2 regions of the Micromonospora soli genome follow, and region 2 is predicted to be linked to the other one. Evidence: riboswitches for the same ligand, from Rfam matches in the RefSeq annotation. Region 2 holds a riboswitch; the other holds the start of a gene.
The links. A riboswitch is a leader RNA that binds a small molecule or an ion and turns the genes downstream of it on or off. The one in region 2 is predicted to bind thiamine pyrophosphate.

Region 1: linked by a shared signal. The riboswitch ahead of Q2K19_RS18210 (ECF transporter S component) and the one ahead of thiE (thiamine phosphate synthase) in region 2 are both predicted to bind thiamine pyrophosphate.

What each region holds. Positions count from the first base shown of each region.
Region 1 covers NZ_CP130427.1:3,780,287-3,795,268, reverse strand. Annotated here, with positions in the region: gene Q2K19_RS18240 (hypothetical protein) at 1-393, shown strand, start outside; gene Q2K19_RS18235 (hypothetical protein) at 403-570, shown strand; gene Q2K19_RS18230 (acyl-CoA dehydrogenase family protein) at 628-2,688, opposite strand; gene Q2K19_RS18225 (DUF6328 family protein) at 2,807-3,310, opposite strand; gene Q2K19_RS18220 (SIS domain-containing protein) at 3,460-4,209, opposite strand; gene Q2K19_RS18215 (alpha/beta fold hydrolase) at 4,325-5,149, opposite strand; TPP riboswitch at 5,266-5,372, shown strand; gene Q2K19_RS18210 (ECF transporter S component) at 5,447-6,031, shown strand; gene Q2K19_RS18205 (ABC transporter ATP-binding protein) at 6,132-7,547, shown strand; gene Q2K19_RS18200 (energy-coupling factor transporter transmembrane component T family protein) at 7,544-8,344, shown strand; gene Q2K19_RS18195 (response regulator) at 8,354-9,004, opposite strand; gene Q2K19_RS18190 (sensor histidine kinase) at 9,001-10,200, opposite strand; gene Q2K19_RS18185 (hypothetical protein) at 10,356-11,045, shown strand; gene Q2K19_RS18180 (hypothetical protein) at 11,143-11,385, opposite strand; gene Q2K19_RS18175 (MTH1187 family thiamine-binding protein) at 11,625-11,921, shown strand; gene gndA (NADP-dependent phosphogluconate dehydrogenase) at 12,030-13,472, shown strand; gene Q2K19_RS18165 (pirin family protein) at 13,539-14,306, opposite strand; gene Q2K19_RS18160 (thioredoxin reductase) at 14,303-14,527, opposite strand; gene Q2K19_RS18155 (hypothetical protein) at 14,668-14,853, opposite strand; gene Q2K19_RS18150 (isoprenyl transferase) at 14,923-14,982, opposite strand, start outside.
Region 2 covers NZ_CP130427.1:3,075,457-3,090,438, forward strand. Annotated here, with positions in the region: gene Q2K19_RS14790 (adenylate kinase) at 1-81, shown strand, start outside; gene map (type I methionyl aminopeptidase) at 173-1,024, shown strand; gene Q2K19_RS14800 (DUF1707 SHOCT-like domain-containing protein) at 1,163-1,684, shown strand; gene infA (translation initiation factor IF-1) at 1,954-2,175, shown strand; gene rpmJ (50S ribosomal protein L36) at 2,268-2,384, shown strand; gene rpsM (30S ribosomal protein S13) at 2,645-3,025, shown strand; gene rpsK (30S ribosomal protein S11) at 3,044-3,451, shown strand; gene rpsD (30S ribosomal protein S4) at 3,466-4,092, shown strand; gene Q2K19_RS14830 (DNA-directed RNA polymerase subunit alpha) at 4,189-5,211, shown strand; gene rplQ (50S ribosomal protein L17) at 5,246-5,806, shown strand; gene truA (tRNA pseudouridine(38-40) synthase TruA) at 5,881-6,714, shown strand; gene Q2K19_RS14845 (hypothetical protein) at 6,778-7,764, opposite strand; gene Q2K19_RS14850 (class I SAM-dependent methyltransferase) at 8,109-8,714, shown strand; gene Q2K19_RS14855 (ABC-F family ATP-binding cassette domain-containing protein) at 8,756-10,435, shown strand; gene Q2K19_RS14860 (aldo/keto reductase) at 10,545-11,507, shown strand; TPP riboswitch at 11,732-11,843, shown strand; gene thiE (thiamine phosphate synthase) at 11,838-12,464, shown strand; gene thiO (glycine oxidase ThiO) at 12,458-13,594, shown strand; gene thiS (sulfur carrier protein ThiS) at 13,585-13,785, shown strand; gene Q2K19_RS14880 (thiazole synthase) at 13,791-14,561, shown strand; gene Q2K19_RS14885 (thiamine phosphate synthase) at 14,600-14,982, shown strand, end outside.

The sequences.
Region 1 (14,982 bases), 700 kb from region 2:
CTGGTCGGCGACGAGCTGACCGCCCCCTTCACCAGGGCCGCCGACGCCGCCCGGGCGGTCGCCGAGGCGGGCCACGACCAGCAGGAGCTGGTCGGCCAGCTGGCCCTCGGGCTGAGCATCGCGGTGCTGGTCTTCCCGCTCGGCCTGGTGCTCTTCGGCTGGCTGCCGTTGCGGGTGCGCTGGATGCGCCGGGCGGGCGCGGCGAAGGCGCTGGCCACGGCCCCGGCCGGGCGGGACCTGCTGGCGCTGCGGGCGCTGGCCGGGCAGCCGCTGGGCCGGCTGACCCGGATCGCCCCCGACGTGGCCGAGGCGTGGCGGCGCGGCGACGACGCGACCGTCGACGCGCTCGCCGCACTGGAGCTGCGCAGGCTCGGGCTGAAGGCGGGCCGCTAAGGTGTGGCGGTGCTGTACTTCCTGATCGTCGTCGCAATCCTGCTGCTGATCTACGCGGGCGTCCTGGTGAGCTACGTCCGCAAGGGTCGCCGGATTCCGCCGGCCGCGTACCTCGTGCTGGCCGGGCTGAACGGCCTCATCCTCGCCGGCGTGATCGCCTGGGCCGTCGCCCGCTGACCCTGGTTAGGAGGGGACCCCTGCTATGCCGGAGGCGTTAACAGGGGGCCCTTCCTCTCACGCGGGTGGGATCCGGCGGCGGACGTCCTGTGCCGTGGACGGGCCGGGCTGCCAGCGGGCCACCCACGGCCGGTCGGCCGGCGGGGTGGCGACGCCCTCCTCCAGCGACGCGTACCGGCCGGCGAGGATCCGCTTCGCGGCCGCCACGTCGACCGAGTCGGTGTTGGACCAGAGCCCGGTGAACAGCTCGTCGATCCGCAGTCGCGCCTGCCGGCAGAACAGGTCGGCCAGCTCCAGGTTCTCCGGGTGCTCGGCCCGTTCGGCGATCGCCCGGACGCAGACCGCAGACATCGCGAACAGCTCCGCGCCGATGTCCACCACCCGGCCGAGGAACGCCTGCTTGCGCTCCATCTTCCCCTGCCAGCGGGACATCGCGTAGAAGGTGGACCGGGCCAGCTTGCGGGAGGTCCGCTCGACGTGCCGCAGGTGGCCGGCGAGCGGGCCGAACTCGTGGTACGCCCCGGGGGCCTGGCCCTTGCCGACGGCGAGGGTGGGCAGCCACCTGGCGTAGAAGGCGCCGGCCCGGGCCCCCGCCCTGGCCTTGCGGCCCAGCCCGGCGTCCGGGTCGATGATGTCGCCGGCCACCGAGAGGTGCGCGTCGACCGCCTCCCGGGCGATCAGCAGGTGCATGATCTCGGTGGAGCCCTCGAAGATCCGGTTGATCCGCAGGTCGCGCAGGATCTGCTCGGCGGCGGCCGGCCGCTCGCCCCGGGCCGCCAGCGAGTCGGCCGTCTCGTAGCCGCGCCCGCCCCGGATCTGGATCAGCTCGTCGGCGATCTTCCAGGCCATCTCGCTGGCGTAGAGCTTCACCAGCGCGGCCTCGATCCGGATGTCGTTGCGGTCGTCGTCGGCGAGCAGGCAGCAGAGGTCGAGCATGCTCTCCATGCCGTACGTGGTGGCGGCGATGAAGGCCAGCTTCTTGGCGACCGCCTCGTGCTCGCCCACCGGCCGTCCCCACTGGACCCGGTCGGCGGCCCACTCCCGGGCCACGTTCAGCGACCACTTGCCGGCGCCGACACACATGGCCGGCAGCGAGAGCCGACCGGTGTTCAGCGTGGTCAGGGCGATCTTCAGGCCCTTCCCCTCGCCGCCGATCACGTTCTCCTTCGGCACGAAGACGTCGTGGAACCGGGTGAGGCTGTTCTCCAAGCCGCGCAGGCCGATGAAGGCGTTGCGCCGCTCGATGGTGATGCCCTCGCTGTCACCCTCCACCACGAAGGCGGTGATCCCGCCGCGCCGCCCCTCGGCCGCCGGCACCCGGGCCATCACCACCAGCAGGGTGGCGACGGTGCCGTTGGTGGCCCAGAGCTTCACCCCGTTGAGCTGGTAGCCGGTGCCGTCGGCGGTGGGCTCGGCGGTGGTGGCGAGCCGCGCCGGGTCGGAGCCGACGTCGGGCTCGGTGAGCAGGAACGCGGAGACCTCGCCGGCGGCCAGCCGGGGCAGGAACCGCTGCTTCTGCTCCGGCGTGCCGAACATCTTGAGCGGCTGCGGCACGCCGATCGACTGGTGCGCGGAGAGCAGCGCGCCGATCGCCGGGTTGACCGAGCCGGCCCGCATCAGCGCCCGGCAGTAGTGCAGGTTGCTCAGCCCGAGGCCGCCGTACTTGCGGTCGATCTTCATGCCGAACGCGCCGAGCCGGGACAGCCCGTGGAAGACCTCGTCGGGGATCCGCGCGTCGCGCTCGATGGCCGCGCCGTCCACTTCGGCGTCCAGGTACGCCCCGAACGCGCCGAGGAACTCCTCCGCCCGCGCGACGTCGGCGGGGTCGGACCGCGGCCACGGGTTGATCAGGTCCAGCCGGAACCGGCCGAGGAAGAGTTCCTTGCCGAAACTGGGCCGGTCCCAGGCCGCCTCGCGGGCCGCCTCGGCGACCTGGCGGGCCTCCTTCTCGGAGACCTGGCCGGCCTCGGTGGGCAGCGGCCCGACCCCGCCGGCCGCGTCGACGGCGGCGGCGCTGCCGGGCCGCGGGGCGTCGTCGATCGGGGCCACCCGACCGGTGGGGCCGCCCGCGCCGGGCACGTTCGCGGGGTCGGGACGGCTGTTCTGTGTCGTGGTCACGGCTGCCTCCTGGAGACCTCGGTCCGGCTGCGTCGACGTGCGACGAAAACGACGTTACCCCCGGGTGTTACCCAGGGGTAGCGTTCCGCGCACGTCCGATTTGGCGGTTCCGGGGTGGTCAGTCGCCGGGCAGCACCGCGGGATCGTCGTCCTCGTCGTCGATGTCGTCCTCACCCCAGTTGCGGCGACCGAACGGCAGGATCAGCCAGAACGTCAGGAACCAGAGCGCGGTGGCCGCGGAGAGCACGACGGCGAGCGGCCGGCTGAGCACGAAGTCCGTGATGAGCAGGACCGCGCTGACCATCGAGATCAGCATGACGGCGAGCCCGCCGGTGGCCATGTGGTGGGCGAAGCGGACCAGCTCCGGCTTTCGGCCCTGCCGGAACAGCGCCCGGTGGAAGGCCACCGGCGAGATGATCATCGCGGTGGCCGCGGCGGCGGAGAGCAGGGCGACGATGTAGACGTCCTTCTGAAAGGGCGTGGTCCGGGTGAAGCCGTTGCTGAACGGCAGCGTGAGCAGGAACGCGAAGAGGATCTGCACGCCGGTCTGCGCCACCCGCAGCTCCTGGAGCAGGTCGGCGAAGTTGCGCTGCCAGCGCTGCTTCTCGGTTTCCCTGGACACGCAGTACCCCCCCGGAAGACGCTACTGCCGGCGGGGGTCACCCGTCGGCAGCAACGCTTGTGCCCGGTCCGGCTTTCCGGGAAACCGGTTCCCGGTGCCGCCCTTCGTTCGCGACTGCGGGGCTCGCAAACCCGGCTCGCTCCTCGCGCTCACGCTCCCCGGCGGATCCGGCCGGCGTACCGGGCCTCCAGCTCCGCGTTGTGCTCGTCGCCACCGGTGATGTTGGCCGACAGGTAGACCGGGGGCCGCTCCCCCGCCGCCAGCAGCCGGGCCACCACCTCCGCCACGATCTGCTGCGCCAGCAGCGCCGCCGTGATCGACGAGACCGCGCCGACCGCGCCCCCGGCGGGCAGCGGCAGGGTGGCGTCGCCGTACGGGGCACCGTTGTCCAGCACCACGTCGGCGAAGTCGGCCAGCTTGCGCCCGGACGGGTGGCGCGAGGTCATCCGGGCGGAGTGCGCCGCCGACGTGATCGCCACCAGGCCGTGCCCCCGCTCCTTGACGATGGCCGCGAACTCCACCATGGCGCCGTTCACCCCGGAGTTGGAGGCGAGCACGAAGACGTCCTGCGGCCGGACCGGGGCCAGCTCGTAGAGGCGGTGCGCCACGGCGGGCTCGCGTTCCAGTTTGGGACCGAGCACGTCGGCCGGCTCACCGCCGTACAGCACCAGGTCGCGCAGGGCGATCCGGTTGGTCGGGACCAGCCCGCCGGCCCGGCCGGCGATCTCCATGGCGAGGGCCTCCGAGTGCCCGGTGCCGAACGCGTGGACGACGCCGCCGGCGCGCAGCGACTCGGCGAGCAGGTCGGCCGCCCGGCCCACGTTGTCCCGCTGCCCGGCGGCCACCCGCCCGATCGTCTCGGTCACCACCGCCAGGTACGCCTCAGCGCTCACCGTCATGCTGCCTCCGTCCGTCGGTTCCGGGCCAGCCAGTCCACCGCGAAGTCGACCGCCGCCCGCTGCCTCATCAACCGCCCGGTCCCGGCGCCGACCGGCCCGAGCCGCACCGCGGCGATCACCCGGCCACCCGGGCGAGGATCGCCTCGGCCAGCGGACCGGGCGCCTCGTCGGGGATCCAGTGGGTGACGCCGCTGAGCTCGACGAAGCGGTAGTCGCCGACGACATGGGTGGCGCACGCCTCGGCGGCGGTCCGGCCGATCGCGATGTCCCGGTCGCTCCAGACGAAGGTGGTCGGCACGGCCACCGGCCCGACGGCCTTCATGTCCGCCCCCGACATGGCCCGGTACCAGTTCAGCGCGGCGGTCAGCGTGCCCGGCTCGCGCATCGGGTCGGCGTACCGGGCCACCCGCGCGGCGTCGCCGACCCCGCCGAGCATCCGGCGCAGGGTGGCGGCACGCAACGCCAGCAGCACCTTCTCCGCCTTGCCCGGCCTGCGGAACAGCGCGATGTAGGAGGAGCGGGCCTTCTGCTGCGGGTCGGTGGCCAGCGCGTGGCCCATCGCCGCCGGGTGCGGCACCGAGACCGCGGTGAGCGTCCGGACCCGCTCCGGGTGGGCCGCGGCGAGGCCCCACGCCACGATCGCGCCCCAGTCATGGCCGACCAGGTGCGCGGAGGTCACCCCGAGCCCGTCGAGCACGGCGGCGGCGTCCGCCACCAGCTCCGGGATCCGGTACGCCTCGACCGCCGTCGGCCGCGCGCCCGGCGAGTAGCCCCGCTGGTCCAGGGCGTACGTGCGCAGGCCGGCGGCGTGCAGCGCGGGCACCACGTCGTCCCACTCGCCGCCGTGCTGCGGGAATCCGTGCAGCAGCAGGACGGGCTCGCCGCCCTCCGGGCCGCCGGTGCGTACCTCGAACGTCAGACCTCGCGCGTCGACCCGCATGATCGGCAGCCTACCCAGCCGGGCGACCCCGCGTCGGGGCCGACGGTCCGGGCACCGGGGGCATACCCCCTCCCCCGGATGGGTGACCTGGTGTTAGCGTCTGACAGAGACAACTTCACATCCGACAGGGGAGCGCACAGCGCTGAGAGTGCGGGCCGGTGCCCGCAGACCCTCGAACCTGATCTGGGTAATGCCAGCGCAGGGAGTTCGGTCGACCTCCAGCCGCGCCGCCGTCCGGTGATCCGGACGCGGCGTGCGTCTTCTCCTGGTTCGCCCTGCAGAACTGGGAGTTCACCAATGGACAACAACAACCGCTGGCGCACCATCGACATCGTGGTCGCCTCGGTGATCGCGGTCGCCTTCGGCGTCATCTTCTGGGCCTGGGGCCTGGTCTGGGGCGCCACCGACGCCGCCTTCGCCTTCTTCCCGCCGGCGCAGACCCTCATCTACGGCGTCTGGCTGGTGCCGGCCGTCCTCGGCGGCCTGGTCATCCGCAAGCCCGGCGCCTCGCTCTACTGCGAGCTGGTGGCGGCGATCGTCTCCGCGCTGCTGGGCAGCCAGTGGGGCGGCATCGTCATCGTCCAGGGGCTGATGCAGGGCGTCGGCGCCGAGCTGGCCTTCGCCGCGTTCCGCTACCGCTCCTACCGGCTGCCGGCCGCCCTGCTGGCCGGCGCGCTCACCGGCCTGACCGCCGCGATCTTCGACTTCGTCTACTGGAACAAGGCCACCGACCTGGTCAGCTACCGCATCCCGTACGCCCTGCTGACCATCGTCAGCGCCACGGTCATCGCCGGCCTGGGCAGCGTCGCCCTCACCCGTGCCCTGGCCGACACGGGTGTCCTCGACCGCTTCCCCGCCGGCCGCGAGCGCGCCACGGTCTGACCACCACCACGCTCGTCCTGTTGATCATGAGGTTGACGGTGATGTGGACCTCTGAAACTGCCGCCAACTTCATGATCAACGGACGGAAGGGGGTGGCGCGGTGAGCGCGGTGCAGTTGCGCGGGTTCGGCTGGCGGCACGCCGGGCGGAAGGGCTGGGCGGTGCGCGGGGTGGACCTGCGCGTCGAGCCGGGCGAGCGGGTGTTGCTGCTCGGGCCCTCGGGGGCCGGAAAGAGCACGCTGCTGGCGGCGCTCGCGGGCCTGCTGCCGGAGGACTCCGGCGAGCAGGAGGGCACCGTCGAGATCGACGGGCTCGACCCGCGCAAGGCCCGGGAACGGGTCGGCATCCTCTTCCAGGACCCGGAGAGCCAGCTGGTGATGGCCCGCTGCGGCGACGACGTCGCGTTCGGGCTGGAGAACCGGGGCGTACCCGCCGAGGAGATCTGGCCACGGGTGGACGAGGCGCTGCGCCGGGTCGGCTTCCCCTACCACCGGGACCGGCCCACCGCGGCGCTCTCCGGCGGCGAGCAGCAGCGCCTCGCGCTGGCCGGGGCGCTCGCCCTGCGCCCGGGGCTGCTGCTGCTCGACGAGCCCACCGCCAACCTCGACCCGGCCGGCGCCACCCTGATCCGTCGGGCCGTCGCGGACGCCCTCGACGCCGACACCACCCTGATCCTGGTCGAGCACCGGGTGGCCGAGGCGTTGCCGCTGGTGGACCGGGTGGTCGTGCTCGAGGCCGGCGGCGGGGTGCGGGCCGACGGGCCGCCGGAGGCGGTCTTCGCCGTGCACGGCGAAGCGCTCGCCGCGGCCGGCGTCTGGGTGCCCGGCCGCACCGTGCCGCCGCGGCACGCCGCCGCGCCGCCCGGCGACCGGCTGCTCACCGCCGACCGGCTCGGCCTGCCGCCCCGGCTGGCCCCCACCGACCTTCAGGTACGCGCCGGGGAAGCGCTCGCCGTCCTCGGCCCGAACGGCGCCGGCAAGTCCACCCTGGCGCTGCTCCTCGGCGGCCTGCTCCGCCCGGGCACCGGCACGGTGACCGCCACCGAGGCGCTGGCCGGCCGGGACGCCCGCACTCCCCCGCACCGCTGGCGGGCGCCGGCCCTGGCCCGGCGGATCGGCTCGGTCTTCCAGGACCCGGAGCACCAGTTCGTCACCGGCGCCGTCCGCGACGAACTGGCGCTCGGCCCGCGCCGGACCGGCCAGCCGGAGCCGGCGGTCCGCGCCACCGTCGACCGGCTCCTGGACCGGCTCGGCCTGGCCCGGCTGGCCGGGGCCAACCCGTACACCCTCTCCGGCGGCGAGGCGCGGCGGCTGAGCGTGGCGACCGCCCTGGCCACCGCGCCCCGCCTGCTGATCTGCGACGAACCCACCTTCGGGCAGGACCGGCGGACCTGGCTGGAGCTGGTCGACCTCTTCGCCGAGCTGCGCGACGCCGGCCACGGCGTCGTCACGGTCACCCACGACCCGGACTTCGTCGCGGCCCTCGCGGATCGCACGGTCACCCTGGAGCGGGCATGATCGCGGTGGAGCCGGTCGCCGGGTCCGGGGCGCCGCTGGCTCGGCGCAACCCGGTCGCGAAGCTGGCCGCGGCGCTGCTCTTCTCGTTCATCCTCATCGCCACCCTGGACCCGGTGGCCCCGGCCATCGCCATCGCGGTCGAACTGGCCGTGCTGCCGCTGTTCGGCGTCCGTTACCGGGTGCTGGCCCGGCGGGCCTGGCCGTTGCTGGCCGGCGCCGGCGGCATCCTGGTCACCCTGGTGCTCTTCGCCGCCGACCGGTCCGGCCCGGTGCTGGTCGAGGCCGGCCCGGTCCTGATCACCCAGGGAGTGCTGGTCACCGCGCTGGGCCTGGTGCTGCGCATGCTCGCGGTGGCACTGCCCGGGATCATCGTCTTCGCCACCACCGACGCCACCGACCTAGCCGACGCGCTGATCCAGAACGCGAAGGCGTCGGCCCGGTTCGCCATCGGCGCGCTGGCCGCGTTCCGGCTGGTGCCGCTCCTCGAACAGGAGTGGCGGATGATCAGCATGGCCCGGCGGGCCCGGGGCGTGGACGCCGGCCGCAACCCGCTGGTCCGGCTGCGGCTCTTCGTCTCCACGGCGTTCGCCCTGCTGGTCGGGGCGATCCGGCGGGGCACCCGGCTGGCCGTGGCGATGGACGCCCGCGGCTTCGACGCCGGCACCCCGCGTACGGTCGCCCGGCGGCAGCGCTTCGACCGGGCGGACGCGCTGCTGGTCGGCGGTGCGGTGGCGCTGGCGGGGGCGGCGCTGACGGTCAGCGTGGTGCTGGGCACCTTCCGCCCGCTCATCGGCTGACGCCGCCCGCTACCGCCCGAGCCGGGCCACCCCGCTCTGGAACGCCAGCACGACCGCCTGCACCCGGTCCCGCACCCCGAGCTTGGCGAAGATGCGGTTCACGTGCGTCTTCACGGTGGCCTCCCCGACGAAGAGCCGGCCGGCGATCTCCCGGTTGGACAGGCCGAGCGCCATCATCCGCAACACCTCGGTCTCCCGGGCGGTCAGCTCCATCAGGCCCGGATTGCCGGCGACCGTGGCCGTCGCGGTGTAGTGGTCGATCAGCCGACGGGTGATCGACGGGGAGAGCAGGGCGTCGCCCCGGGCCGCCGTGCGTACCGCGTCGGCCAGTTCCCTGGGCGGGGTGGTCTTGAGCATGAAGCCGGAGGCGCCGGCGCGCAGCGCCCGGTAGACGTACTCGTCGAGGTCGAAGGTGGTCAGCATGATGATGCGGGTCTCGCTCCGCGCGGCCAGGATCCGCTCGGTCGCGGCGATCCCGTCCAGCGGTGCCATGTGGATGTCCATCAGCACCACGTCCGGCACGAACCGGCTCGCGAGCAGCACCGCCTCCGCGCCGTCGGCCGCGTCGGCGACCACCTCGATGTCGGGCTGTGCCGTGAGGATCAGGCGGAGGCCGCCGCGCACCAGCGCCTCGTCGTCGGCGATCAGGACCCGGGTCACCGGCCGCCCCCGGTCGGGGCGAGCAGGGCCGTCGACGCCTCGGCGTCGAAGGGCAGCTCGACCCGTACCGCGAAGCCACCCGGCGGCAGCGGACCCGCGGTGACGGTGCCGCCGAAGAGCTCCGCCCGCTCCCGGATGCCGGTCAGCCCGTGACCGGTGCCGGTGCTCCGCCGCGCCGGCCGCGCCCCGTCGTCCACGACCGCCAGCCGGACGGCGTCGCCGGCCACCTCGATCGAGACGCGGGCGGTCGAGCCCGGCGCGTGCCGGGCGACGTTAGTCAGCGCCTCTTGGAGGATGCGGTACCCGCTGACGTCGGCGGCGGCGGGGATCGTGCCGAGGTCACCCGTGACGGTCACCTCGACCCGGCCGCCGGCGAGGCGTACCCCGGCGGTCAACGCGTCGATCCGGCGCAGCGACGGCAGCCCCTCCGGGGCCGCCTCCGCGCCGCGGAGGATGACGAGCAGCCGGCGCAGCTCGGTGACCACCTCGCGGCCGACGTCCTGCACGGCGTCGAGTGACGCGCGGGCCTGACCGGCGTCCGAGTCGAGCACGGCCTGCGCCGCGGCCGCCTGCAGCACCATCACCGAGACCCCGTGGGAGACGATGTCGTGCAGCTCCCGGGCCACCCGCAGCCGCTCGTCCGTCCGGGCGGCCGCCTCGCGCTCGGCGGCCAGCGCGACCAGCCGCTGCGCCTGGGCCCGCCGCATCCGCACCGCGTACCCGGGGCCGAACACGGCCAGCCCGACGAACAGGATGAACGCCCAGTCGGAATCACCGGCCATGGCGTTCTCGATCCCGAGCGGCACGAGGTAACCGACCACGGCGACCGCCGGCGCGGCCCGGCCGCCCACAGCGACACAGCCGAAGCCGGCGGCGAGCAGCGCCAGCAGCGGCACGACCGGCCACTCCGGCAGCACGGGCGTGAAGCTCTGCGCGGTGAAGCAGACACCGGCGAGGACGGCGGCCGCCCGCGGGTACGCCGTGCAGCCGGCCACCGCGAGGACGTAGCCCACCAGCAGCACGGTGAGCACGGCGAGCCAGCCGGTGGAGAGCGCGGCCAGGTCGGGCCCCTGCCCCGCCACGTAGCCGGCCAGCGGGACGTAGAGCTCGGCCAGACCGAACGCGAGCAGCGCGGCACCGGCGAGCGTGGTGGCCACCTCGCGCCACCGGGCCCGCAGGCGGAGGACGGCTGACATGCCGGCAGGGTATCCACGGCGGGCGGAGTTCCGCGTCCACCCACGGGTGTAGCGACGGCGGCCGGCGCTCCACCCGGGGATCAACTTCGCGGCCGACGACCTGGCCCGTCCGGCCTCCTAGCGTCCCTCGCACAGCTTCTCGGAGGGAGATTCAGATGGATGACCGGACCGGACGGCAGTGGGGCCGGCGGCCCACGGCGGTCGCCCTGCTCGCAGGCGGCCTGCTGTACGGCGTGGCGAACGCCTTCTACTGGGTGATGTTCCCCGACGAGGTGTCGGAGAGCGCCGGCAACGTGGCGGTGGCCGCCGGCAACCTCGGTGCGTGGCGGGTGGAGACCGTCCTGTTCGCCCTGGCCCACCTGGTGCTGCTGCCGGCGACCCTCGGGCTGGCCGCCGTGCTGGGCGGACGGAAGCCGGTGGCGGCCACCGTCGGCGGGGCCACGGCGCTGCTCGGGCTCTACTTCTCCGCCGTCCACCTCTGGCAGTACAACGCCTTCTTCGGGGCGCTGGCCGCCGGCGGGGTCGACGCCGACGCGGCGCGGCCGGTGACGAACGCCCTCGACGGTGACCCGTTCGTGCTGGCCTCGTTCGCGGCGTGGCTGCTCGGCTGGCTGGTCGGCCTCCTGGTGCTCGCCTTCGGCGCCTGGCGGGCCCGGCTGGTGGCGCTCTGGGTCCCGCTGGTCCTCACCGCCGGCCAGGTGCTGGACCTGACCACCGAGGGGGTCCCGGTCAAGGTCGCGGTGAGCGTGCTGATGGTCGCCGGGTTCGCCGGCCTGGCGCTCGGCGTCGAGCGATCGGTCGCCACGCCGGTCGAGACGGCCGCGCCGGCGACCGCCCACGCCTGACCCCGGGGTCACCCGCTCCGGGTGCGGCTGTGGTGGCCGGAGCTGCCACAACCGCACCCGAGGCTGGTCGACTGCCGAGCCGGACGGACCGGCCCGGTCAGCTGCGACGGAAGGCGTACCGGCGGGTCTGGCCGGCACGCTGGCCGCGCCCGGCGAAGCGGGCGTCCTGGCCGGTCGGCGGCGGGCCGGCCTTCGGTGGCGCGGCGGGCGTCGCCGCCGGCCGGGTCGACGCCGGCACGGTGACCGGCGGGACCATGTCGAGGTCCGGTGGGGTGACGTCCACCAGGGCCGGCGTCGACGAGACCTTGCGGGACTTCTTCGGATTGCGCTTGGCGGGCATACGCTGCCTCCTGACTGTCTGGGCGCCGGGTGGCGCGGCGAGCGGGCAGGCCCTGGGCGGTCCGATCAGGAGAGACGACGCGATGACGGCGGCGGAGGATGCGGACGCCCGGAGCGGACGGGTCCGCAGCGCGAAGGGCGGCGGACCGGGGCTCGGAAGAGGGGCGTCAGTTACGCATACCGGCACGCTAACCCATCGCCGCCGCCACCCGCAGCCGAATTACTGGCACGATCGGCGGCATGCTGATCGCGTTCTCGATCACCCCGCTCGGCGTGGGTGAGTCCGTCGGCGACCTGGTCACCGACGCCGTCCGGGTGGTCCGCGAGTCCGGCCTGCCCAACCGGACCGACGCCATGTTCACCACCGTCGAAGGCGACTGGGACGAGGTGATGGCCGTGGTGAAGCGGGCGGTGGACACGGTCGCCGCGCAGGCGCCCCGGGTCAGCCTGGTGCTCAAGGCCGACCTCCGTCCCGGGGTCACCGACGCCATGACCGCGAAGGTCGCCCACGTCGAGGCCCGCCTCGCGGAGGGCTGAGGACACGCCGCCACCGCAGCCTCACCCGGCGTCGACGTCCGGGCCCGGCCCCGCACCGGCCGCGATACGGTCGCAGCACGGGCAGCCCGAGGAGAGGTGGCGGTACGCATGGCAGAGCAGGCGACGGCGCAGATCGGGGTCACCGGGCTGGCGGTGATGGGCCGCAACCTGGCCCGGAACCTGGCCCGCAACGGCTTCACCGTGGCGCTGCACAACCGCTCGCCCGAACGCACCCGCCGCCTAATGGCCGAGCACGGCGACGAGGGCGCCTTCGTGCCGTCGGAGTCCCTCGCGGACTTCGTCGCCTCGCTGGAGCGGCCCCGCGCGGTGATCGTCATGGTGAAGGCGGGTGCCCCCACCGACGCGGTGATCGACGAACTGGTTCCGCTGCTGGAGGCGGGGGACATCGTGGTCGACTGCGGCAACGCGCACTTCGCCGACACCCGCCGCCGGGAGGAGGCGCTGCGCGGGCACGGGCTGCACTTCGTCGGCACCGGCGTCTCCGGCGGCGAGGAGGGCGCGCTGCACGGCCCGAGCATCATGCCGGGCGGCTCGGCCGAGTCCTACCGGAAGCTCGGCCCGATCTTCGAAAAGATCGCGGCGCAGGTGGACGGCGTCCCGTGCTGCCGGCACATCGGCCCGGACGGCGCCGGCCACTTCGTGAAGATGGTCCACAACGGCATCGAGTACGCCGACATGCAGCTCATCGCCGAGGCGTACGACCTGCTGCGGGCCGGCTTGTCGGCGAGCCCGGCGGAGCTCGCGGAGATCTTCCGGGAGTGGAACGGCGGCGAGCTGGAGTCCTTCCTCATCGAGATCACCGCCGACGTGCTGGCGCACACCGACGCGGCGACCGGCCGCCCCTTCGTAGACGTCGTGCTCGACCAGGCCGAGCAGAAGGGCACCGGCCGGTGGACCGTGCAGAGCGCGCTCGACCTGGGCATCCCGATCACCGGCATTGCCGAGGCCACCTTCGCCCGGTCGCTGTCCGGGCACGCCGACCAGCGGGCGGCCGCCCGCCGCGCCTTCCCCGACGCGGGCGAGAAGTGGCAGGTCGACGACCGGGAGACCTTCGTCGAGGACGTCCGGCGCGCGCTGCTGGCCAGCAAGATCGTCGCGTACGCGCAGGGCTTCGACCACATCCGGGCCGGCAGCCGGGAGTACGAGTGGGACATCGACCTGGGCGGCACCGCTACCATCTGGCGGGGCGGCTGCATCATCCGGGCCCGCTTCCTGGACCGGATCCGGGAGGCGTACGACGCCGAGCCGGAGCTGCCCACGCTGCTGGTGGCCCCGTGGTTCGCCGACCGGGTCAACGCCGGGGTGCCGGCCTGGCGGCGGGTGGTGGCCGACGCGGCCCGGGCGGGCGTGCCGGCCCCGGCCTTCTCGTCGTCGCTGGCCTTCTTCGACGGCCTGCGCGCGGAGCGGCTGCCGGCCGCGCTGATCCAGGGCCTCCGGGACGACTTCGGGGCGCACACCTACCGGCGGGTGGACCGAGAGGGGTCGTTCCACACGTTGTGGGCGGGCGACCGCTCCGAAGTGGAGGCGTGAGGCGCAGCCGCCCGACGGGCCTGCGACGCTGGCCGGACATCGGCTCAGCGTGCCGTCGCGGCGACATCAGGCGAGGGTGGCATGCATCTCCCAGACCAGGATCTCCGCCGGCTCGCTGGCGGACACCCGTTGGCCACCGGTCATGGTGATCCGGGCCGCGTCCCCCTCGCCGAGCCGCCCGTGCCCCTCGAGGCTCACCGCTCCGCTGGGTACGTAGAGGTGCAGGAAGGGCGCGTCGGGAAGGTTCACCTCGTCGCCGGGGGCGAGCCGGGCGGCGTGCAGGGTGGCGTACCGGTTGCGGATCCGGATGGCGGAGGCGCCGTCGTACCGGTCCATGCCGGACGCGACCGGGACGAGTCCGCCGCGCAGCAGCTCATCGCCGATCTCCAGCTGCTCGTAGCCGGGGTCGACACCCTCCTCGTCGGGGAGCACCCACATCTGGACGAAGTGGACCGGATCGCTGTGCGGGGCGCTACCCTCCAGCCGCCAGGAGTCGTTCTTCTCCGAGTGCAGGATGCCCGTGCCGGCGCTCATCCGCTGGGCCAGCCCGGGATAGATCACGCCGGAGTGGCCGGTCGAGTCCTGGTGCACCAGCGAGCCGCGCAGCACCCAGGTGACGATCTCCATGTCGACGTGCGGATGGGTCTCGAAGCCGGTGCCCGGGTGCACCACGTCGTCGTTGTTGACCAGCAGCAGGCCGTGATGAACGTTGGCCGGGTCATAGTGCCGGGAGAACGAGAAGGAGTGCTTCGAATCGAGCCAGGAGAGCCGGGTGTGAAATCGGTCCGCGGACCGGCGGACGTCCACCGCCGGAGCGGGGGCGACCCCCGTCACCAGGCACGCTGCCCGGTCTCAACGGGGGCCCAGGTCAGCGCCGGCTCGCCGGTGGCCCCCAGCTCGGCGATCTCGCCGGAGCGCACCGCGGGCTGGTGCCCGAGCTCGGCGCAGTGCTGCTCGGCGATCTCCGCGCAGATCTCGGCGACCTGTTCGCAGATCGGGTCGCCCAGGTCGGCCGCGTTCAACGCCATGATCATCTTGTACCGGAGATCGTGCATTCCTCCACCCCCGTGGCGGGCGCGTCCCGGCGGCGCGCCCTGCGCCCGATCGTACGCGCGGGCGCCCCGCCCCCGGCCGAAAAGCCGGATGCGGGGCGCCCGCGGAACGGTCCACCGCGACGCTGCGGCGGGCCGTCGCGTCACCAGAACCGACGGCGCTTCGCCTTCTGCGGCCGGAGCATGTCGGCGCCCTTGGTGAGCAGTCGGCTGACCCCGGTCGGGCCGCGACGGGCCTCCAGGGTGTGGCTGAGCCGGCGCGCGCCGGCCGCCGCCAGCGGCACGGCGACCGCCATGACCGCCCACTGCGCGATCCGCTTCTGAATCATGTGGGTTCACCTCCGCGATCGTCTGCTGTCCGTATTCGTACCCAGCACATCGCTTCGGTAAGCCTGACCTCAGACTTCGGGGGCCACCGGGTTGGGCAGCGCGCCGCCGAACCGGCGGTCCCGCTGGGC
Region 2 (14,982 bases):
CTCGTCGGCATCGACGCCACCGGGCCGGTGGAGGACGTCACGGTCCGCGCCATCGACGCCCTGCGCTCGTACGGCGGCTGACATCCCGCCGGCGATCCCGGCGGATAGAGTGCGACCAGCGGGGTACGTCCGGCGTGCCCCGCTGTTCCGCGCGACGAAAGGTAACGCCTCCATGCGTCGTCCCCAGCTGGACATCCAGCTGAAGACCCCGGACCAGATCGAGCTGATGCGGGCCGCCGGTCTGGTGGTCGCCCGTGCGCTGCGTCTGATGCGGGAGGCGGTCGCCCCCGGGGTGACCACCGCGGACCTCGACGCGATCGCCGAGGCCACCATCCGCGACGCCGGCGCGATCCCGTCCTTCAAGGGCTACCACGGCTTCCCGGCGTCGATCTGCTCCTCCGTCAACGAGCAGGTGGTGCACGCGATCCCGTCGTCGCAGCAGGTGCTCCGCGAGGGAGACCTGATCTCGATCGACTGCGGCGCGGTGCTCAACGGCTGGCACGGCGACTCGGCGATCACGGTCGGCGTCGGCGAGGTCGACCCGGCGCTGCTCAAGATGGCGGCGGTGGCCGAGGACGCGATGTGGGCCGGGATCGCGGCCGCCGCCCGCGGCGCGGCCAGCGGGAAGGGTCGCCTCACAGACATCTCGTACGCGGTGGAGAACGCGGTCCGCAAGGGCGGCCGGTACGGCATCGTCGACGGCTACGGCGGCCACGGCATCGGCACGGAGATGCACCAGGACCCGCACGTGCTCAACCACGGGCGCCCGGGGAAGGGGCCCCGCCTGGTTCCCGGGCTGGCGCTGGCGATCGAGCCGATGATCACCATGGGCTCGCCGCGGACCGTGGAGCTGGCGGACGGCTGGACCGTGGTGACCCGGGACAGGTCGATGGCGGTGCACGTGGAGCACTCGATGGCGCTGCTGGACGACGGGGTGTGGGTGTTGACCGCCGAGGACGGCGGCCGGGCCCGGCTCGGCGACCTGGTCACGTCCCGCCAGCCGGCCGGCTCCCCGGCGGTCTGACCGGTCCGTCCCGGCCTTGGCGCTCCTCGCGCCGATCGGGCGGTTTCCGCCCGGCTGCGTACCGCCGCACCGCTCGTCGCCGCTGGGTGCGACAGAGGGGTTACCGCGCGGTGGCACGCCGGTGGCATGCTTGCCGTCATGGACGGGCGGAGCGGGATGCGGGCGGCCGACGCCGACCGGGCGGCCACGGCGGAGCGGCTCCGGGTGGCTCTCGAGGAGGGCCGGCTCGACCTGCACGAGTACGACGAGCGGCTGGTCCGGGCCTACCAGGCGAAGACGTACGCCGAGCTGGACGAGGTCGTGGCCGACCTGCCCGGGGCGACACGCGCACAGCGCGCCGCGGTGGCCCCGTCCGCCCCGTCGGCCCCGACGGCCCCGGCCCCCGATGCCAGCGAGAAGGTCGCCGACAACAGCGGGCGCGGCGCCGGCTGGGTGCTCGCGATCTGGTCACCGTGGCTGCGGGTCGCCGGGATCCTCACCGTGATCTGGTTGTTCGCCTCGGTCGGCTCGGGTCACCTCGGCCACTACTGGCCGGCCTGGGCGATCGGGCCGTGGGGGTTTTTCCTACTGATGCGCACCGTCGGCGGCCACGACCATGGGTGGCGGCACTCGACCGAGCGGCGCCGCAAGGACCGGCGGGACCGGCGCAGACGATACTGACCGCCGAGGCTGTGGCCAGGGTCACAGCAGGCGATCGGGGCTTGACGAATTTCCTTCGGCCAGGTGACCGGCCGGGCGGCCGGTTTGGCGACGGCCCGCTGGCGGGCGTACACTTTCTGATCGGCGCACAGCGTCCACTCCGGCATGCCCACCCGCGCTTCGGTGGGAGCTGGAGCCGCGGCTGGCGCGGGTTTCCTGATCTTGGTCAGTTCACCCGTGTAAGACGTTGTGGGCCGTCCGGAGCAACCGACGTCAGGACAGCGGAGGACATGCCGAAAAAAGACGGAGCCATCGAGATCGAGGGTCGGGTCATCGAGCCCCTGCCGAACGCCATGTTCCGGGTGGAGCTCGCGAACGGCCACAAGGTGCTGGCTCACATCAGCGGCAAGATGCGGCAGCACTACATCCGCATCCTGCCGGAGGACCGGGTCGTCGTCGAACTCTCGCCGTACGACCTGACCCGCGGGCGCATCGTCTACCGCTACAAGTAAGCCTGACGACGGCCGGGACGTCCCCGTGTCCGTCTTCGACGTCCGGGTCGCGCTGCGTCGCGCCTCCGGGCCAGATGGGAAGTAAGGCAACCGTGAAGGTCAAGCCGAGCGTCAAGAGGATCTGCAACAACTGCCGGGTGATTCGCCGGCACGGCCGGGTCATGATCATCTGCTCCACCGACCCGCGCCACAAGCAGCGCCAGGGCTGAACCAGTCCCACCGGCCGTGACGGCCGGTCGGATCGGTCCGGGCCGCAGATCCCGACAACAGATCATCAGCTCGTCCCAGCCGCGAGCGGTACGCAGCGCGTACTCCCTCGTGGTTGACCCCCGGTCGGAGGCCGGGGCCCGCTCGGGCAGCGACCGATCCCGGTCGCCGGCGCGGAACGCGTCGGAAGGACGGGACGGTCGGTAGCGGGGTGGGACGGGTCCACACCTCCGCCACAACATCACGAGGAGTACGCCCGCACATGGCACGTCTAGTCGGCGTGGACCTCCCCCGCGACAAGCGGATGGAGATCGCGCTCACCTACATCTTCGGGGTCGGTCGCACCCGTGCCCTGGAGACGCTCGCCGCCACCGGCATCTCGCCGGACAAGCGCGCTCGGGACCTCACGGACGAGGAGCTCGTGCAGCTCCGCGACCACATCGAGGCCAACTACCAGGTTGAAGGTGACCTTCGCCGCGAGGTCGCCGCTGACATCCGCCGCAAGGTCGAGATCGGCTGCTACGCGGGTATCCGGCACCGCCGGGGCCTGCCCGTCCGTGGCCAGCGGACCAAGACCAACGCGCGGACCCGGAAGGGCCCGAAGCGGACCGTGGCCGGCAAGAAGAAGCCCGGCAAGAAGTAACTAGGAGCGCACAGACTTATGCCACCGAAGGCTCGTGCCGGAGCCGCCGTCAAGAAGGTCCGGCGCAAGGAACGCAAGAACGTCGCCCACGGGCAGGCGCACATCAAGAGCACCTTCAACAACACCATCGTGTCCATCACGGACCCGACCGGTGCGGTCATCTCCTGGGCCTCCGCCGGCCAGGTGGGCTTCAAGGGCTCCCGCAAGTCGACTCCGTTCGCCGCGCAGCTGGCCGCCGAGGCCGCCGCGCGTCGGGCCATGGAGCACGGCATGCGCAAGGTCGACGTGTTCGTCAAGGGACCCGGCTCCGGCCGGGAGACCGCCATCCGTTCGCTGCAGGCCGTGGGCCTCGAGGTCGGTCAGATCTCCGACGTCACCCCGCAGCCGCACAACGGGTGCCGTCCGCCGAAGCGTCGCCGGGTCTGAGAGGTTAGAGAGAGATGGCTCGTTACACCGGTGCTGACTGCCGCCGTTGCCGGCGGGAGAAGATGAAGCTGTTCCTCAAGGGCAGCAAGTGCGATGGCCCGAAGTGCCCGTTCGAGTCCCGGCCGTTCCCGCCCGGGCAGCACGGCCGCGGCCGCACCAAGGAGACGGAGTACCTGCTCCAGCTCCGTGAGAAGCAGAAGGCTCGCCGGGTCTACGGCGTGCTGGAGAAGCAGTTCCGCGGTTACTACGAGGAGGCCGTGGGCAAGCAGGCCAAGACCGGTGAGGTCCTCCTGCAGATCCTCGAGTCGCGGCTGGACAACGTGGTCTACCGGGCCGGCTACGCCAAGTCCCGGGACATGGCCCGTCAGCTGGTCAAGCACGGTCACTTCACGGTGAACGGCAAGAAGGTCGACATCCCGTCGTACCGGGTCAAGGAGCACGACATCATCGAGGTGCGTGCGAAGAGCAAGGAGCTCACCCCGTTCCTGGTGGCGCAGGGTGAGGCCGGCTCGCGGACCGTCCCGGCGTGGCTGGAGGCCATTCCGAGCCAGCTGAAGATCCTCGTGCACTCGCTCCCGGCCCGCCAGGTGATCGACACCCAGGTCCAGGAGCAGCTGATCGTCGAGCTCTACTCCAAGTAAGGGCTCGTTGCGGTGGCCCGCCCTCCGGGGCGGGCCACCGGAACAGTTTGTGTCGTGGGCGTCATATAGCGGGCGCCCCGGAAGAGAAGAGAAAAGATGCTCATCAGCCAGCGACCGTCTCTCTCCGAAGAGTCGATCAACGAGACCCGGTCCCGGTTCACCATCGAGCCGCTGGAGCCGGGCTTCGGCTACACCCTGGGCAACTCGCTGCGGCGCACGCTGCTGTCGTCCATCCCGGGTGCGGCGGTCACCTCGATCAAGATCGACGGTGTCCTGCACGAGTTCACCACGATCCCCGGCGTCAAGGAGGACGTGGTCGAGCTCGTCATGAACATCAAGGAGCTCTGCGTCAGCTCCGAGCACGACGAGCCGGTCAGCATGTACCTGCGCAAGCAGGGCCCGGGGGACGTGACCGCCGGCGACATCCAGCCCCCGGCCGGTGTCTCGGTGCACAACCCGGACCTGAAGCTCGCCACCCTCAACGGCAAGGGCCGGCTCGACATGGAGCTGACCGTCGAGCGGGGTCGTGGCTACGTCACGGCGGCGCAGAACAAGCAGGCGGGTGCCGAGATCGGCCGCATCCCGGTCGACTCGATCTACTCGCCGGTGCTCAAGGTGACCTACCGCGTCGAGGCGACCCGTGTCGAGCAGCGGACCGACTTCGACCGGCTGATCATCGACGTCGAGACCAAGCCGTCGATGGGCCCGCGTACCGCGCTGGCCTCGGCCGGCTCGACGCTGGTGGAGCTCTTCGGGCTGGCCCGGGAGCTGGACGAGACCGCCGAAGGCATCGACATCGGGCCGTCCCCGCAGGACGCCCAGCTGGCGGCGGATCTGGCTCTGCCGATCGAGGAGCTGGACCTGACCGTCCGCTCCTACAACTGCCTCAAGCGCGAGGGCATCAACTCCGTTGGTGAGCTCATCGGGCGTACCGAGGCCGACCTTCTCGACATCCGTAACTTCGGTCAGAAGTCGATCGACGAGGTCAAGATGAAGCTCGCCGGGATGGGTCTGGGGCTGAAGGACTCGGCTCCGAACTTCGACCCGGCGCACGTCGTGGACGCCTTCGGCGAGGCCGACTACGACACCGACGACTACCGCGAGACCGAGCAGCTCTAAGTCCGGCTGCCGCCACTTCTGAGGAGCACCAACAATGCCCACGCCCACCAAGGGCCCCCGCCTCGGCGGCAGCCCCGCGCACGAGCGGCTGATGCTGGCCAACCTGGCCACCGCGCTGTTCCAGCACGGCAAGATCCAGACCACCGAGACGAAGGCCCGGCGGCTGCGTCCGCTGGCCGAGCAGCTCATCACCAAGGCCAAGCGCGGCGACCTCGCCTCGCGTCGGCGGGTGCTGGGCGTCGTCAAGGACAAGGACGTGGTCTACGCCCTGTTCGACCAGATCGCGCCCCGGTACGCCAACCGCAACGGTGGCTACACCCGGATCGTGAAGACCGGTCCGCGCAAGGGTGACGCCGCTCCGATGGCGATCATCGAGCTGGTCGAGGAGCTTCAGGTCGCCGAGCCGAAGGCGAACAAGAAGACCGCCGCCCGCAAGGCCGCCCAGCAGGACAAGGTCGAGGCCCTGGCCCCGGCCGAGGAGACCCCGGCGTCGGCCCCGGCCGACCAGGACTCCGAGCCGCCGGTGCACGCCTCCGGTGACACCGCCGAGTCGCGCGAGGACAGCGACGAGGCCGGCGAGAACGACAAGGCCTGAGCGCAGGCAGCAACGTCGGGCCCGGCACCCCTCCCGTGGGTGCCGGGCCCGACGGCGTCAACGGGAGGTACGAGGTGGACGAGCGGACCCGGCTGCGGCTGGACGTCTCGTACGACGGCACCGACTTCTCCGGCTGGGCCGCCCAGCCGACCCGCCGTACCGTGGCCGGCGTCCTGATGGAGACGCTGGACCTGGTCCTCGGCGCCGGGACCGCGACCGGGCTGACCGTGGCCGGCCGGACCGACGCCGGCGTGCACGCCACCGGGCAGGTCTGCCACCTCGACCTGCCGGCGGAGGTCTGGCGCCAGCACGACGGGCGGCTGCTGCGCCGGCTCGCCCGGCTGCTCCCGCCGGACGTGCGGGTGCGCGCGATGACCGAGGTGCCGGCCGACTTCGACGCCCGCTTCTCGGCCACCTTCCGCCGCTACGAGTACCGGGTCACCGACGCTCCCTGGGGTGCCGAGCCGCTGCGCCGCCGGGACACCCTCGCCTGGCCGAAGCCGCTCGACCTGGCGGCCCTGAACGCCGCGGCCGCCGGTCTGGTGGGGGAGCACGACTTCGCCGCCTACTGCCGGCGCAAGGAGAACGCCACCACGCTGCGCGAGGTGACCCGGCTGGACTGGCGGCGCGACCCGGACGGGATCCTGGTCGCCACCGTGCAGGCCGACGCGTTCTGCCAGAACATGGTGCGCAGCCTGGTCGGCGCGATGCTGGTCGCCGGGGACGGCCGCCGCCCGGTCGAGTGGCCGGCGAGTCTGCTGACCCGCCGGGAACGGTCCAGCGAGGTGACCGTGGCGCCGGCGCACGGGCTGGCCCTGGTCGAGGTCGGCTACCCCGACGATCCGGCCGGGTACGCCCGCCGCGCCGAACTCACCCGCCGGCTGCGCGTCCCGGTCGCCGAGGGCTGACCGCCCGGGACGGGAACCGGTCCGCCGCCCGCGGGTGGGGGCGACGGGCCGTCGAGGTGGGGGTCAGTTGTTCGACGGGCCCCGGCCGGTGGTGTCGTCCTGGCCGGTGGTGCCGTCCGTCGGGTCGTCGGCGGGCTGGCTGGCCACCCCACCGTTCGCCCGGCGCTCCAGCACGCCACGGTTCAGGTGGACCTCGATCAGGTCGTACAGGATCTCGCGCGCCCGCGTGTCGGTGGAGCTGATCCTCTCCCCGTCGGCCCGGGTGACCAGGCAGTACGCGATGTAGTGGCCGCGTACCTGCCAGCCGACCCGGGCGGCGGCCTGCTCGACGGCCTGGGTGTCGTTGCCCGCCGCCAGGCCCCGGAACCGGCCCTGGCGCTCGTCGAGCAGCTGGCGGATCCGGTCCCGGGCCCGCTGGGCGCTGGCCACGTCGGTGAGGTTGAGCAGCCCGGCGGTGAGCAGGTACTGGCCGTCGGGGGAGCGCAGCGTCGCCCGGACCACCTGGTTGCAGCCGAGGCGGACCAGCAGGTCCGCGATCTCACCGGTCGCCGCGACCGCGCAGCTGCCGCTGGAACTCGCCTTGAGCACCTGGTAGGCGGGCTGGCCGGTGGTGGTCACCAGCGCCTTGCCGGGGAAGACCTCCTTGGCGGTGAGCGCCAGCTGGTCGGTGTCCCGCGAGTCCAGGTCGGTGTTGTCGGCCGCGCCGGCCTGCTCCACCGCAGGCTGACCGGTCGGCGTGCCGGCCTGCGGCGTGCCGTTCCGATCCTGGAGCAGGGCGGCGACGGCCAGGCCGCAGAGGGCGAGCAGCACCAGTACGGCGGCCCCGCCGATGAGCGCCTGCCAGGCCCGGCCGCCGCCGCGTCGGCCCCCGTCCTGGCGGGTACGGGCCGGGTCGGTCGGGTCGTTGGTCCGGAAGTCCGGCGGCGGAGGGGTGGACGCGGGCGGGTGCGGCGTCTCGTCGGGCGCCGGGACGGTGGCCCGGGGGACGTCGGTCGCGACCGCGGGCCGGGCCGGTTCGGGAGCGGGCAGGGGCGCCGGCCGGGACGGCACGGAAGGCGGCGCCGGAGTGACCTCGACGGCCCGTCTGCTGGGTCGGACCGGCGGGGGGAGCGACGGGGTGGGGAAGCGGGACGGTGAGGGCCCCGCAGGCGGAGGCACGGCGGCGCCGGGCATGGACGGGTCCGACCCGGGCCTCGGGTACTCCAGGAAGGCGTCCTCATCGGACTCGTACCGATACACCATGTCGGATACAGTAGGACTGATTGCCCCTTTCGATGGGAATTTCGCGAGATTCTAGCGGAGTGGCGTCTTTGCGGCCTTCGCCGCGCCCCGTCCCGGGCACCACGGCCGCACCGTCGCCGGGGCCGTGCCCGACCGGTGCGACAATGCCCGACGTGACCGGCGACCACTACTTCTCCGCTGAACCCACGAGCGCCGCCCAGCCGCGCGAGGTCGAGTTCTCCGTCGCCGGGCGCGACTACACCCTCGCCTCGGCGGGTGGGGTCTTCTCCGCCGACCGGCTCGACCCCGGCACCGCTGTGCTGCTGCGCAAGGCCGAGCTGCCGGGCGCCGACCACACCGGTCAGTTGCTCGACATCGGCTGCGGCTTCGGCCCGATCACCTGCGTCCTGGCCACCGTCGCGCCGTCCGCCACCGTGTGGGCGCTCGACGTCAACGAGCGCGCCCGCGCGCTCACCGCCGCCAACGCCGCCCGGGTGGGCGCCGCCGGCCGGGTCCGCGCGGTCGCGCCCGAGGACGTACCGGCCGACCTGTCGTTCGACCAGATCTGGTCCAACCCGCCGATCCGGATCGGCAAGGGGGAGCTGCACGAGCTGCTGCGGCGCTGGCTGCCCCGGCTCGCCCCGGACGGGGTGGCCTGGCTGGTCGTCGCGAAACACCTGGGCGGCGACTCGCTGCACCGCTGGCTGGTCGAGCAGGGCTGGCAGGTGCAGCGGCACGCCAGCCAGAAGGGCTACCGGGTGCTCCGCGTCACCCGGTAATCGAGTGTCGTCCGCCCCGGTCCCTCGGGCAGGATGCCGGCGTGGGATACGTGGACGTGGCAGCGGTCGGGCACATCCTCCCGGACGGCCGGGAACTCTTCGCCGAGGTGTCGTTCCGGGTCGGTGAGGGCGCCAAGGTGGCGCTGGTCGGGCCCAACGGGGCCGGCAAGACCACGCTGCTCCGGATGGTCGCCGGTGATCTGACGGTGAAGACCGGCGCGATCGCCCGCTCCGGCGGCCTCGGGGTGATGCGCCAGTTCATCGGCATGATCGGGGACGGCTCCACGCTCGCCGACCTGGCGCTCTCGCTCGCCCCGCCGGCGCTGCGCGACGCCGGCCGCCGGCTCGCCGAGACCGAGGCGGCCATGCGGGCGGCCGAGGTCCGCGGCAAGTACAGCACCGCCGCGAGCAAGGCCCAGCTCGCGTACGCCGACGCGCTGGCCGCCTGGGGCGAGACCGGCGGGTACGACGCGGAGGTGCTCTTCGACACCGTCGCCACCATCGTCCTCGACCTGCCCTGGGACGCCGCCCGGGACCGTCCGGTGCGGACCCTCTCCGGCGGCCAGCAGAAGCGCTTCGCCCTGGAACTGCTGCTCCGCGGCACCGACGAGGTGCTCCTCCTCGACGAGCCGGACAACTTCCTCGACGTACCGGGTAAGCGCTGGCTGGAAGCCCGGCTGCGGGAGTCCGGCAAGTCCGTGCTCTACGTCTCACACGACCGGGAACTGCTCGCCCAGACCGCCGACCGGGTGGTCGCCGTGGAGGGCGGCAGCGCCTGGGTGCACCCGGGCGGCTTCGCGAGCTGGCACGAGGCGCGGGTGGCCCGGCACGCCCGCCTCGACGAGCTCCGCAAGCGCTGGGACGAGGAGCACCAGAAGCTGCGCGAGCTGATGCTGATGTACAAGCAGAAGGCCGCGTACAACGACGGGATGGCCTCCCGCTACCAGGCCGCGCAGACCCGGCTGCGCAAGTTCGAGGAGGCCGGGCCGCCGCCCGTACCCCCGAAGGACCAGGACATCCGGATGCGGCTGACCGGCGGGCGGACCGGCAAGCGCGCGGTGATCGCCGAGCAGCTCGAGCTCGACGGCCTGACCTACCCGTTCGACCTGGAGCTCTGGTACGGCGACCGGGTCGCCGTGCTCGGCGCGAACGGGACGGGGAAATCGCACTTCCTCCGCCTGCTGGCCCGCGGCGGCACCGACCCCGACCCGGCCAACACGCCGGTCGACGGCGCGGCGGCGCTCGCACCCGTCGCGCACGACGGGGTGGTCCGGCTCGGCGCGCGGGTCCGCCCCGGCCACTTCTCGCAGACCCACGACCGGCCGGAACTGATGCAGAAGACACTGGTCGACATCCTGTGGCGGGGCGACGAGCACCGGGCCGGGATGGACCGGCACGCGGCCATGGCCGCGCTGTCCCGGTACGAGCTGGCCGGCCAGGGCGACCAGCGCTTCGGCACCCTCTCCGGCGGTCAGCAGGCGCGTTTCCTGGTGCTGCTGCTGGAGCTCTCCGGGGCCACCCTGCTGCTGCTCGACGAGCCCACCGACAACCTCGACCTGGCCTCCGCCGAGGCGCTGGAGGCCGGCCTGAACGCCTTCGAGGGGACGGTGATCGCAGTGACCCACGACCGCTGGTTCACCCGCTCCTTCGACCGGTTCGTCCTGTTCCGGGGCGACGGCGAGGTGGTCGAGACGCCGGAGCCGGTCTGGGACGTCGGATGATCGACGGCGGGGGGGCTGGCGGTGACCCGCGCGGCCGCGCGGGCCCTGGTCGCCGAGGCGCTGGGCTGAGCGGCGACTCGGTGGGTGGCCGTCCGGCGGTCGGCATAGGGTGGCTCTCGTGACTGAGATGACCTACCGTCGACTGGGCGACTCCGGGCTCGTGGTGTCCGTGGTCGGCATCGGCTGCAACAACTTCGGCCGCAAGCTCGACTTCGACGGCACGCGCGCGGTGGTCGACGCCGCGCTCGACGCCGGAATCAACTTCTTCGACACCGCCGACATCTACGGGGAGCCGCAGGGCGGCTCCGAGGAGCTGCTCGGCCAGGCGCTCAAGGGCCGCCGCGACGACGTGGTGGTCGCCACCAAGTTCGGCATGGACATGCACGGCCTGAACGGGCCGGACCACGGCGCCCGGGGCGCCCGGCGCTACATCGTCCGCGCGGTCGAGGCGTCGCTGCGCCGGCTCGGCACCGACCACATCGACCTGTACCAGATGCACGAGCCCGACCCCGCCACCCCGGTCGACGAGACCCTCGCCGCCCTGGACGACCTGGTCCGCGCCGGCAAGGTCCGCTACCTGGGCAACTCGAACTTCGCCGGCTGGCAGATCGCCGACGCCGACTGGACCGCGTCCTCCCAGGGCCGCACCCGGTTCATCTCCGCGCAGAACCACTACTCGCTGCTGGAGCGGAGCGTGGAGGCGGAGGTGATCCCCGCCTGCGAGCGGTTCGGCCTGGGCATGCTGCCGTTCTTCCCGCTGGCGAACGGCCTGCTCACCGGCAAGTACAAGCGGAGCGAGGCGCCGCCCGCCGGCAGCCGGCTCGCAGGCGGCGGCCGGTACGCCGCGCGGCTCGCCGCGGCCGACTGGGACACCATCGAGGCGATCGAGGCGTACGCGGCTGAGCGCGGGGTCAGCATGCTCCAGGTGGCCATCGGCGGGCTGGCCGCCCGCCCGGCGGTGACCTCGGTGATCGCCGGCGCCACCACCCCCGAGCAGGTACGCGCCAACGCCGAGGCCGGCACCTGGCAGCCCACCGACGAGGACCTCGACGCGCTCGACGCCCTCCTCTGACCGGGCTTTCCGCTGCCCCGGTGCCGACGGCGCCGGGGCAGCGTGCTGTCCGGCGCCAGTGGCGGCCGCCGAGGCACGGTTGCGTACGAGCGGTCGAGGGCATCCGGAGAGCATGGCGTGAGTGGACGGTCACGCGCTGTCCCTGTCGTCCGTTCCGGACGGTGGGTGGGAAAAAGTGTCACCGGCCCTTGGCGGATCCGGGGGAACGTCGTACGGTAGGCGCGCAAGTGACCCACGGGAGCCCGGTGTGTACCGGGCTGAGAGGGGGGCTGGAAGCCCCCGACCGTCGAACCTGATCCGGGTAATGCCGGCGCAGGGAGGAGTGTTGCCGTGCCGTCCCTGGGACGACTGCATCTGATCACCGACACCCGGCCCGGGCGGGACCCCCTCGGCGTGCTGCGCGCCGCCCTGCCGGTGGCCCGCGCCGAGCTGGTCGTCCAGGTCCGGGTGGCGGACGACGCCACCGACCGTGAGGCGTACGAGCTGGCCGGCCGGGTCCTCGCCCTGTGCCGGCCGTACGGGGCGGCGTGCCTGGTCAACGACCGGCTGCACGTGGCGCTGGCGGTGGGCGCCGACGGGGGCCACGTGGGCGCGGACGACCTGCCGGTGCCGGCCGCCCGCCGGGTGCTCGGCGCCACCGCGGTGCTCGGCGCGACCGCGCGGGAGCCGGGCGGCGCCGCCGCCGCGGTCGCCGCCGGGGCCAGCTACCTGGGCGTGGGACCGTGCCACCCGACCACCACCAAGTCCGGCCTGCCCGACCCGATCGGCCCCGCCGGGGTGCGCGCCGTCGCCGGGGCGGCCCACGTGCCGGTGATCGCCATCGGCGGGGTGACCGCCGCTGCGGTGCCGGCGCTGCGGGCCGCCGGGGCGTACGGGGTGGCGGTGGTGGGGGCCCTCTCCGGGGCCGCCGACCCGGGCCGGGCCACCGCCGAGCTGCTCGGAGCGCTGACGTGTTGACCGGGGAGCCCTCCGCCACCGGAGGCGTTGACCGGGGACCTTTCCTGCCGGACGTCGCCGTGGTGGGGGCGGGGCCGGTGGGGCTGGCGATCGCGTGGCGGTGCGCGTCCCGGGGACTGCGGGTGGTGGTGCACGACCCGGCGCCCGGTTCGGGCGCCTCGCACATGGCGGCGGGGATGCTGTCGCCGGTCGCCGAGGCGTACTTCGGGGAGCACGAGCTGACCGCGCTGCTCGCCGAGTCCGCCGCCCGCTGGCCGGGCTTCGCCGCCGAGCTGGCCGCGGCCGCCGGCACCGACTTCGGCTATTGCACCGACGGCACCCTGATGGTCGGGTTGACCGCCGACGATCTGGCCGAGGCGCGCCGGCTCTGGTCGTACCAGCAGGGGTTGGGGTTGCCGATCACGCCGCTGCGGCCCTCGGCGTTGCGGGACCGCGAACCGGCGCTGGCCCCGCGGGTGCGGGGCGGTGCGATCGCCCCCGGCGACCACCAGGTCGACCCGCGCCGGCTGGTCGCCGCGCTGCGCGCGGCGGCCGAGCGGGCCGGCGCGGTGCTGCGGCCGGCGCCGGTCGGCGCGCTGTCCGAGGTGGACGCCCGGGTGACCGTGGTGGCGGCGGGCTGCGGCGCGGCGGCGCTCACCGGCCTGCCGGTCCGGCCGGTGAAGGGGCAGGTGCTCCGGCTCCGCGCGCCCGGTCGCGGCGCGCCGGGCTTCCGCCACGTGATCCGCGGGTACGCCGACGGCGAGTCGGTCTATCTGGTGCCCCGGGACAGCGGCGAGGTGGTGGTCGGGGCGACCGTCGAGGAGCGCGCCGACCCGGAGGTGACCGTCGGCGCGGTGCTCCGGCTGCTTCGCGCCGCCGTGGACCTGGTCCCCGAGCTGGCCGAGTACGACCTGGTCGAGGCGGCCGCCGGGCTGCGCCCCGGTACGCCGGACAACGCGCCGATCATCGGGCCGCTGCGCGGGCGGCCCGGCGTGCTCGTCGCCACCGGGCACCACCGGCACGGCATCGTGCTCACCCCGGTCACCGCCGACCTGGTCACCGGGCTGATCGTCACCGGCGAGCCGGACCCGCTGCTCGCCCCCTTCACCGCCGACCGGTTCGTGGCCGGGAAGGAGCGCACGTGGAACTGATCGTCAACGGCGCCGGGCGGAGCGTGCCCGGTGGAGCGACCGTGGCGGACGTGGTCCGCGCGCTCACCGACCAGCGGCGCGGCCTCGCCGTCGCGGTCAACGGCGAGGTGGTGCCGCGTGGCGGCTGGTCGGCGACCGTGCTGCGGGACGGCGACCGGGTCGAGGTGCTCAGCGCCGCGCAGGGCGGGTGAGCGCGGTGTCCCTCGAGATCGACGGGGTCACCTTCGGCTCCCGGCTCATCCTCGGCACCGGCGGCGCGGCCAACCTGCACCTGCTGGAGCAGGCGATCCGCGCCGCAGGCACCGAGCTGGTCACCGTCGCGCTGCGCCGGGTGGACACCGCGCCGGGCAGCACCGGCGGCCTGCTGGGCCTGCTCGACCGCTGCGACGTACGGCTGCTGCCGAACACCGCCGGCTGCTACACCGCGCCGGAGGCGGTGAAGGTGGCCCGGCTGGCCCGGGAGGCGTTCGACACCGACTGGGTGAAGCTGGAGGTGATCGGGGACGAGCGCACGCTGCTGCCCGACGGGGTGGAGCTGCTGCGCGCGGCCGAGGAACTGGTGGCCGACGGGTTCACCGTCCTGCCGTACACCTCGGACGATCCGGTCCTGGCCCGGCGGCTGGCCGATCTGGGCTGCGCGGCGGTGATGCCGGCCGGCGCCCCGATCGGCTCCGGGCTGGGCGTCGGCAACCCGCACCACATCCGGCTGATCCGGCAGAGCGTGGACGTGCCGGTGATCCTCGACGCCGGCATCGGCACCGCCTCGGACGCGGCCCTCGCCATGGAGCTCGGCTGCGACGCGGTGCTGCTGGCCAGCGCGGTCACCCGGGCCGCCGACCCGGTGGCGATGGCCACCGCGATGCGGTACGCGGTGGAGGCCGGGCGGCTCGCGTACGGCGCGGGCCGGATCGCCCGCCGCTTCCACGCCCTGGCGTCCACCCCCGACGACGGCCGGCCCGAGCTGTGATCGCGCCTCCCGATGTGGATCTTGGAAGGATCGGGCCCCTGGAGTGGCCGGGAACTGCCAAGGTCTCGGGGGGTACGGCACCGACCGGCGTCGTGCTGTTGGCGGATCGGCGGGTGGCGCGCAGGCCACTTCTGGAGGTGGTCGCGGGAGCGGGGGCCGGGGGAGTCCGGTTCGTGGTGCTGCGCGAGAAGGACCTGCCGCGCCCCGAGCGTCTCGCCCTCGCCGTCGAGCTGCGCGCGGTGCTCGCGGACGTCGGCGGCACCCTGATCGTCGCCGGCCCGGACCCGCTCGACGGAGACGCCGTGCACCTGCCCGCCGCCGGCCCGTACCCGCCACCGCGGCTCGGACTGGTCGGCCGCTCCTGCCACGACCCGGCGGAACTCGCCCGACTCAGCACAGAGGACTACGCCACCCTCTCGCC